Regions from separate parts of the Pseudoalteromonas sp. T1lg10 genome, predicted to be linked through region 2. Evidence: predicted binding sites of a transcription regulator. Region 2 holds the regulator's gene; each other region holds the start of a gene.
What was found. The regulator sigma-54, encoded in region 2, starts transcription at its own class of promoters, with help from an activator protein. The targets are predictions, from matches to a motif close to GTTGGCACGNNNNTNGNNT.

Region 1 (3,260 bases), on a different contig from region 2:
GCCGCTTTGCTCATCGAGCTGAACCTCGGAGGCACAACAACTCGATGGGCCCTCAACTGCAGACACCTTATCATTAGAGCCGCAGCACGCACCTTGCTTGGGTGTAGAGCTTGCAGTGACGCTTGGCTCCAAACTGCCCTCGCGCCCCACCAGCAAACCGGCGGTAATGGCGCTGCAAACGGCGGCTATGGGTCTTATCACCGCCATAAAGGGACCCAATAAGGCATAGGAAACGGAGACGGAATCAATCCCGGTTTCCGGCGTCGACACTAAAAATGACGTTGTCGCACTTTTTGACGCACCCGCTCGTCTTAAGCCGACCGCCGCCGGGATCACGCCGCAGGAGCACAAAGGCATGGGCGCACCGATAAGCGCCGCCTTCACCGTGGTCCAGAGGCCTTCTTTACCCAGGTGACGATTGAGAAAGTGCGTCGGCAAATACACATTGATGATTCCGGCAATCAACAACCCCAGCATCAGCCAAGGTGCCGACAACACAAACAATTGCCAAAAATTACTGATTAAGTCCATCTATGTCCTCCAGTGCGGTCAGAATCGAACAATGTTGCGCCGGGGCGCTACTGCCGCAGCATTGCTCGGCCAGTTGCGACAGCGAAGCATGAAAGCGCTGTAACTCGGCGATCCGCTGTGCCACCAAATCACGCTTTTTCAGAGTCAGATCTTTCACTTCCTGACAGCTGTGCTCGGCCTTTTCAAAGTTTATCTTTAACAGCTCGGCAATTTCTTCCAGGCTAAAGCCGACATCCTTGGCTCGACGAATAAAATGCAATTGTGCCATGTGCTTACCCCCATATTGACGATAGCCACTGGCGCTGCGCTGAGGCGCGCTCAATAGTCCTTGCTGCTCGTAATAACGCAGTGCATCCGTACTCATGTCCACCTGTTTGGCCAATTCACCTATACGCATCTGCACTCCTCCCCCTCAAACTCTTTGCTTAGCAGGCATTATAAACCTTAGAGTTAACACTAAGGTCAAGGATTAATTTTGCGCTCAACGTCGGTCCATGAAAGACTAGCGCCAATAGCCTATTTGGAGAGCACAAATGAACATCGTCATGTTAGACGCCGACACCTTAGGAGCAAACTCACTGGCACCAATTGCCACCTTAGGAGAATTTCATCGCCACCCCCTGACATCAGCAGAAGATGTAGTGACGCGCTGCGCCGACGCCGATGTAGTGATCACCAACAAGGTGCAACTTGGCGCCGAGCAGCTTAAGGCCTTGCCTAAGCTGAAACTTATCTGTGTTGCCGCCACCGGCACCAATAACATAGATATCGCTGCCGCTAAGGAGCATGGCATTGCTGTGTGTAATGTTGCCGGCTATTCCACCGCCAGCGTAGTGCAGCATACCTTTACCTTGATCTCCTTACTGCTTAATAACCTGCATAGGTATATAGATGACTGTCGCCAAGGCGCCTGGCAACAAAGCGAGATGTTTTGCCGCCTTGATTATGAGATCGCCGAGCTGGCGGGTAAAAAACTTGCCATTATCGGCCATGGTGAGCTCGGCCAGGCCCTGGCCAAGGTAGCCCATGCCTTTGATATGCAGGTGCTTATTGCCGAACGTCGCGGCCAAGCCCCGCGCCCCGGGCGCATCGCTTTTGAACAAGCGCTGGCGCAGGCGGATATCGTCAGCATTCACTGCCCACTTAACGCCGAGACAGAGCAGTTAATAAATCGCGATACCCTGGCCTTAATGCAACCGACAGCCGTCTTAGTCAACACCGCCCGCGGCCCCATTATCAACGAAGCAGATCTGGCCACAGCCCTGGCCGATGGTACCCTAGGCGGCGCAGCCTTAGATGTGCTCAGTGAAGAGCCGGCCAACCCTGAAAATCCTTTGGTTCGCTATCAGGGTGACAACCTGCTGCTCACACCGCATATAGCCTGGGCATCAAAACAGGCCAGAGACAGGCTGATCCACCAGCTGGCCTTAAATATTCGCGCCTATGCCAATGGTGAAGTTCGCAATCGGGTTGGCTAAATTCGCCAACTCTTTTGAAATAACACCAACCAGCTTAAAAGAATAATGTGTAACCAATTGAAAAATATAAAGTAAAATTTTTGGCATTGAACTTGATTATTCAATGCCAACTAGATAACAAAAATTGGATAAAACAATGAAAAAAGCACTTCTTTGCGCCCTTGTCGCCCTGCCTCTACTTGGTGGTTGTATCGTTTCGGTGAATGACGGTGAAGCCGACGCCCATTGGTCATCAAGCGACTGGCAAAAACAACAGCGCCAAAATCGCGACTATATTGCCCACCTTGAGCTAGGGAACAGCGCTGCTGTGATCAAAGAAACCCTGGGCACACCGGATTTCAGTGAGTCCTTTGCTCATCAGGGTGAAGAGTATCAGGTGCTGTTTTATGCCACGCAAAGCGTTAAGTCCGATGGCAAAATCAGCAAAAATGAATGTACACCCTTGGTATTTAAGGCTGGTCGTTTGGTGAGTATTGGTGATAGCGCCTATCAGGCACTGGTCGGTAAACTATAAAGATAAAAAAGCCGCGTGGATTAAAGCCCACGCGGCTTTTTTTTAGCCGTAGAAAGCGGCGCTATTACGCCCGTCTTGCTTGGCCTGATACATGCCCCTGTCGGCATTTTCAATCAAGGCCATTTCACAGTTGTCGTCGTTGTCGCCATTAAAGGTGGTGGCGCCAATGCTGATGGTGATGTGCTCAGCAATGGGTGAGTCTATATGGGGAATATTAAGCTCGCGGATCACCCTGCATAGCTTATTGGCCAAAGCCATGGCTGTGTCTTCTTCACTGCCGGGCAAAACCGCAACAAACTCTTCACCACCATAACGGGCGATAAAATCGCTGCCGCGTTGACAATTATTGACCAGGGCCGAAGCCACTTTTTTCAAACATTCATCACCCTGCTGATGCCCGTAGCAGTCGTTGTAACGCTTAAAGTAATCGATATCTATCAATAGCACAGACAAAGGCAATCCGGCGCGCACACTGCGGCGCCATTCACGAGCAAAATGTTCGTCGAAATAACGACGATTGGGAATTTCCGTTAAGCCATCTATGCTCGCCAGCATTTCCAACAGATCATTTTTTTGTTTAATGGTCAGCTGATTCTTCACTCGGGCACGAACAATGGCGCTGCCAAAAGGCTTGCTAATATAGTCCATGGCGCCAAGCTCAAGGCCCTTGGCTTCATCGCCACTGGAGTCACTGGCGGAGATAATAATGACGGGAATGGGCTGAGTTTTATCATCAT
Region 2 (3,260 bases):
AGGGTATTCTCTATGCCTTCAAGGCGACCGTGTGGAATGGCAACCCCTTTCCCTATGCCAGTGCTGCCAAGCTTTTCACGAGCCAGAAGGGAATCCAGTATAGCTTGCTCACTGAGGTGGGGGATATGTTGGTGTGCTACCTGAGAGAGGTATTCCAACATTCTTTTTTTGCTATTAAAAAGGACCGCAGCCTTGCTGCAGTCCTTGGAAAAAAGTAAATCTAAGCTCATTTTAATGACGAGACAATTTCTCTTTATGTTTGATTACCTGGCGGTCTAATTTGTCAATTAAGCCATCGATCGCCGCGTACATATCCTGATGCTCTGCGGTGGCAAACAGTTCGCCGCCGTTTACATGAAGTGTTGCTTCTGCTTTTTGTGTGAGTTTCTCGATATCAAGAATAACATGCACATTATTAATGTGGTCAAAGTGACGCTCTAATTTGGCAAATTTACTATTTACATAGTTGCGAAGAGAGTCTGTGATTTCTACATGACGACCGGTAAGATTTAATTGCATAAGCATTTTCCTTCTTGTCTAACGTCTATATCAAGCTTTTACGTTGATTTGACGGTGGTATGGCCAACGATTCACGATATTTTGCAATCGTTCGTCGAGCCACTTTGATTCCTTGCTCTGCTAGTATGTCGGTAATCTTGCTATCGCTTAACGGTTTTACAGGATTTTCCGCGGCTACTAGCTTTTTGATCAATGCTCTAATCGCTGTGGATGAGCATTCACCTCCATTCTCGGTATTCACATGGCTGGAGAAAAAGTACTTTAACTCAAAGATCCCACGTGGCGTGTGCATGTATTTTTGTGTGGTAACACGAGAGATTGTTGACTCGTGCATTTCCACCATTTCTGCAACGTCGTTAAGAACCATTGGCTTCATTGCTTCTTCGCCATGTTCAAAGAATGCCTGTTGTTGCTGAACAATGCAATTAGTTACTTTAAGTAAGGTGTCATTGCGTTGCTCCAGGCTCTTTATAAACCATTTTGCCTCTTGCAAGTGAGAGCGAATAAATTGGCTGTCACTTTGTGATTTGCAGTTGCGACCCAGGGATGCGTAGTGATCGTTGACACGTATCTTCGGCATGCTGTCGGGGTTTAATTCCACCTTCCAGCGACCCTTGACCTTCTTCACCGATACATCCGGGATCACATACTCCGACTCTTCGCGCACTATGGTCGCGGCGGGTTTGGGATTCAGGCTGTGTATCAGTGTCATCACCTCTTTCAACTGGGCTTCTTTAAGCTTAGTCTTTTTCATTAAGGTGCGGTAGTCACGGTTACCAAGCAAATCAATATAATTACAAACTACCTCTTTCGTCTCGTTAAGCCAAGGGGTTTGAGGCGAAAATTGCTTGAGCTGGATCAACAAGCACTCTTGTAGTGAGCGGGCGCCAATACCAATGGGATCAAACATTTGAACTCGCTTAAGCACGGCCTCTATTTCGTCGAGTTCAATCTCTTCTTCCAGCTCATCATGGTTGATGCTTTCGAGCAAGTCTTCGGTGCTAACGGTAAGTAAGCCGTTGTCGTCGATGGCTTCGATAATCGCGGTGGCAATGGCTTCATCTATGGCGCTAAACGGGGTGAGGCGTAATTGCCACATCAGGTAATCGTGCAGGGTTTCTGTGGTTTCGCCTTGGTAAATAGACTCGTCATCGGGCATGGGCCCAGATGCAACCGGGGCGGCACTGATGTACTCGTCCCAGGACACATCCATGGGCAGCTCATCGCTGATCGAGTCATTGTTGAGGGCGTCGCCGCTTTCAACTTCGTCCTGATTGCTTGTGCTGTTATTGCTTTGAATGTCGCTATCGCTGTCGGCCGCCGAATTTTTATCGCGTGGCAGGTCACTATCGCCGTAATGCTCTTCTTCGATTTCGAGCAAGGGGTTGGCATCAAGCGCTTCTTGAATTTCTTGTTGGAGATCCAAAGTACTGAGCTGCAACAGGCGGATAGCCTGCTGCAATTGTGGGGTCATTGTTAATTGCTGGCCTAGACGCAGCTGTAATGATTGCCTCATGTACTCTAACAATCCTTTTGTGATTAAAGTCTAAACTGCTCACCTAAATACACATCGCGTACTGTTTGATCTGCTAATACCTGTTGGGGAGTTCCTGATGCGATTAGCTCGCCATGGGAGACGATATAGGCAGTTTCACATACATCTAATGTTTCGCGCACATTGTGATCGGTAATAAGAACGCCAATACCACGGTTGCGGAGGTGTTCAATGATTTTCTTAATATCTAGCACCGAAATAGGGTCAACACCAGCAAAAGGTTCGTCGAGCAGAATAAATTTCGGGTTAGCGGCGAGGGCGCGGGCAATCTCCACACGACGGCGTTCGCCGCCGGACAGGGCCATGCCTAATGACTCACGAATATGCTGAATATTAAATTCGTCCAGCAGACCTTCGAGCTCGCTTTCACGGCCGCTTTTATCCAGGTCCTTACGGGTTTCCAAAATAGCCATCAGGTTCTGATAGACGGTTAATTTACGGAAAATAGAAGACTCTTGCGGCAAATAACCTATGCCTAAACGGGCGCGTGAATGCATGGGCAGCAGGGTGATATCCTGCTCATCGATGCTGATCACACCCTTGTCGCTTGGTACCAGGACCCACAATCATATAGAAGGTAGTGGTTTTACCGGCGCCGTTGGGGCCAAGCAAGCCGACTATGCTGCCGGCTTTGACTTCCAGGCCCACATCCTTGACCACTTCACGGCCTTTATAGCTTTTTGCCAGCTTTTGCGCCTTCAGCGTGGTCATGGTTGTCCCTTCTCTTTTTGCTCGTCATTTTGCGGTGTGAGCGTGGTTCTTACACGGGTGCTCGAATCTTTATCTTTTTCGGCACTGATCAGCTGCTTGTTTATATCATAGCTGATCGTCTCGGCGACGATCTGTTGATCGGCCATGGCAATTTTGGCGGTGCCGGAAATCTGTAGCATTTGCGTGGCTACATCGTAGCGGATTTCCTTAGCGGAAGCGGTGATTTGCGTACCATCGTCCATGGTTTCACTGTAGATGGCCGGGTTGCCGGTGGCAATAAGCAGCTGCTTGTTATCACCTAACTCAGGGCGACGGTGGGCCTCAAGGCGATCCGCCTTGATTTCTCGTTGACCATGAACAATGTGCACATTTTTATCAAAAATGGTGATGTTTTCTTTGATCAGCGCCTGCTGCTTATCGGCGTCGATCTGTACTTCCGTCACCGTGGCTGGTTGCTCTGCCCAGGCATTTACAG
Region 3 (3,260 bases), on a different contig from region 2:
ATGCTAAATTTGACTTGCTCCAGTTCATCATCGACTTCATCGAGAACACTGGTATCGATGCTGGGCATATTCATTACCGGAGCGTTAAGGGTGACTTTTTCTGCTCCCTTGCGCGGGGTGTCAGAAAATACCAATACGCCATTCTCATCCTTGTACACGTAGATGTCTTTGCTCGGTGCGGCCCATGCTGTACTAAAAATAGTTAGCAGCACGACCATACTTAAAATATACAGCCTTGTGTTCACGTTAAATCCTATTTATGGTTGTTATTCTTATAGTTAGCAAAATAAGCCAAGTTACTGGCTAGGTATTAACTTTAGTCCAAAGGTTGTATTTTTTCCATAAAAAAAGCCCGCAGAGCAGGCTTTGAGAACACACATGATATAACTAAATTGTCATTATCTGTTTTATACGCTGTAGTACATTTCGAACTCAACTGGGTGAGTTGTCATGTTTAGCTTTTCAACTTCTTTGGCCTTTAGCGCGATATAGGCGTCGATTAGGTCATTAGTGAATACGCCACCTTGAGTTAAGAACTCACGGTCTGCATCAAGACAAGCAAGGGCTTCGTCTAGTGAAGAGGCAACAGTTGGGATTTCAGCCGCTTCTTCCGCAGGTAGGTCGTATAGATCCTTGTCCATGGCATCGCCAGGGTGGATCTTGTTCTTAATGCCGTCAAGACCAGCCATAAGCTGAGCTGCAAACGCCAGGTATGGGTTAGCCGCAGGGTCAGGGAAGCGTACTTCGATACGACGACCTTTCTCTGAAGGAACCACTGGAATACGGATTGATGCAGAGCGGTTACGTGCCGAGTAAGCAAGCATTACCGGAGCTTCGAAGCCAGGAACTAGACGCTTGTAAGAGTTAGTTGCCGGGTTGGTGAAGGCATTGATCGCTTTAGCGTGCTTGATGATACCACCGATGTAGTAAAGCGCTTCTTCAGAAAGACCGCCGTACTTGTCACCTGCGAAAAGGTTTTTACCGTCTTTAGCTAGTGATTGGTGACAGTGCATACCTGAGCCGTTGTCGCCAACTAGAGGCTTAGGCATAAAGGTAGCCGTTTTACCATAAAGGTGAGCCATGTTGTGGATAACATACTTCATCTCTTGGATTTCATCGGCTTTGGTAACCATGGTATTAAAGCGAGTGGCGATCTCGTTTTGACCGGCAGTGGCTACTTCGTGGTGGTGTGCTTCTACTACATGGCCTAGCTCTTCTAGTACCAAGCAGGTTGCACTACGCCAATCCTGTGATGAATCAACAGGCGCAACCGGGAAGTAACCGCCTTTTACGCCAGGACGGTGGCCAGTGTTACCGCCTTCATAGTCGCGGTCTGAGTTCCAAGACGCTTCTTCGGCATCGATCTTGTACATAGAACCAGACATATCGGTTTTGTACTTAACATCGTCAAATAGGAAGAACTCAGGCTCTGGACCGAATAGAACTGTGTCGGCGATACCAGTAGAGCGCATGTACTCTTCGGCGCGCTTAGCAACAGAGCGAGGGTCACGCTCATAACCTTGTAGTGTTGAAGGCTCAACTACGTCACAACGTACAATCAGTGTGGTTTCTTCAGCAAACGGGTCAAGCTTGGCGCTGTTTACGTCTGGTAGAAGTACCATGTCAGATTCATTAATGCCTTTCCAACCAGCGATTGAAGAACCATCGAACATCTTACCTTCTTCGAAGAAGTCTTCGTTTGCTTGGTGATGTGGGATAGAAAGGTGCTGCTCTTTACCCTTGGTATCGGTAAAGCGTAAATCTACGAACTTAACGTCATTTTCTTTAATAAAAGTTAAAACCGTATGTGACATGTGTCCTCCAACTAGGAATATTTTGTGTGCTGCATGTTACTGCAATTGTGCACTCATAAGCTTAAATCGTGCCAACTATTTAACTGTATGTTTGTAAAGGGTTTTAATTAAACGTGTTATTTCAATAAAGCTATTATGCACCCTTTTGGTGCGCATTTGCCTTGCTTTGGTGCATTTGTTTTGCCCTTTTTTAAGCCATGGTTTATGGCCCGCTCAAGGCTTGCTTTAGATTAAAGCGCTTACCTTGTGCAAGGTGCAATAGGTTAGCTGAAAAATACCTGCTAAGATTTTTCTGTGGTTGATTTTTATCCACACTAACGGTGCGTTATGACAATTAGGTCACAGTCACAGAAAAATAATGTTGGATAAACTTTCATCTAGTGACGTTATAAGGGATAATACGCGCCCTTTTAAACCCAACGCAGGTAGTTGTTTGCCGAGCGTGGATCCTCTAGGAACAATGAGGCTTGCCTCTTAAGTAGATATATGAGCATCGAAAAGTTAAGAAATATCGCGATCATCGCGCACGTTGACCATGGTAAAACGACTCTGGTTGATAAATTGCTTGAGCAATCGGGCACACTGCAAACTCGCGGTGGTAACGAAGAGCGAGTGATGGATTCTAACGACATTGAAAAAGAGCGTGGAATTACCATCTTAGCTAAAAATACGGCAATCAACTGGAACGATTACCACATCAACATCGTAGATACTCCAGGACACGCCGACTTCGGTGGTGAAGTAGAGCGCGTTCTATCGATGGCTGATTCAGTACTTCTTCTTGTAGATGCTCAAGAAGGTCCTATGCCGCAAACGCGTTTCGTTACGCAGAAAGCGTTCGCACAGGGTTTGAAGCCAATCGTTGTTATCAACAAAATCGACAAGCCAGGTGCTCGTCCTGATTGGGTTATGGACCAAGTATTCGATCTATTCGATAACCTAGGTGCAACTGACGAACAGCTAGACTTCAAAGTAATCTACGCGTCAGCTATCAACGGTTGGGCAACATTAGATTTAGATGAGCCTTCAGACAACATGGAACCTATGTTCCAAGCGATCGTTAACGAAGTTGAAGCGCCGGATGCTGATCCTGAAGGTCCATTGCAGATGCAGATCTCTCAGCTTGATTACAACTCATACGTAGGCGTAATCGGTGTTGGTCGTATCAAGCGCGGTACCGTTAAAGTGAACCAGCAAGTCACTGTTATCGGTGCTGACGGTAAAACACGCAACGGTAAAGTTGGCCAGGTATTGACTTACTTGGGTCTAGATCGTCACGAAGCGCAAGAAGCAACTGCGGGCGATATCATAGCTATCACAGGTCTTGGTGAGCTGAAAATCTCAGACACTATCTGTGACGTAAACAATGTTGAAGCGCTTCCTCCGTTAAGCGTTGACGAGCCAACAGTAACCATGACCTTCTCAGTAAACACTTCACCGTTTGCT

Region 1: C2M17_RS04105 (DUF3192 domain-containing protein) is a predicted target of sigma-54. The motif match lies at 2,089-2,107, and genes of this name have one in related genera.
Region 3: glnA (glutamate--ammonia ligase) is a predicted target of sigma-54. The motif match lies at 1,872-1,890, and genes of this name have one in related genera.

Annotation. Positions count from the first base shown of each region.
Region 1 covers NZ_PQBV01000004.1:377,112-380,371, reverse strand. The annotation lists gene C2M17_RS04120 (SO_0444 family Cu/Zn efflux transporter) at 1-531, opposite strand, end outside; gene zntR (Zn(2+)-responsive transcriptional regulator) at 515-928, opposite strand; gene C2M17_RS04110 (D-2-hydroxyacid dehydrogenase) at 1,065-2,009, shown strand; gene C2M17_RS04105 (DUF3192 domain-containing protein) at 2,146-2,523, shown strand; gene C2M17_RS04100 (diguanylate cyclase) at 2,566-3,260, opposite strand, start outside.
Region 2 covers NZ_PQBV01000018.1:85,398-88,657, forward strand. The annotation lists gene ptsN (PTS IIA-like nitrogen regulatory protein PtsN) at 1-230, opposite strand, end outside; gene hpf (ribosome hibernation promoting factor) at 232-519, opposite strand; gene C2M17_RS06570 (RNA polymerase factor sigma-54) at 545-2,035, opposite strand; partial or broken gene lptB (LPS export ABC transporter ATP-binding protein) at 2,059-2,785, opposite strand; gene lptA (lipopolysaccharide transport periplasmic protein LptA) at 2,782-3,260, opposite strand, start outside.
Region 3 covers NZ_PQBV01000004.1:11,533-14,792, forward strand. The annotation lists gene C2M17_RS02405 (DUF4124 domain-containing protein) at 1-245, opposite strand, end outside; gene glnA (glutamate--ammonia ligase) at 408-1,814, opposite strand; gene typA (translational GTPase TypA) at 2,301-3,260, shown strand, end outside.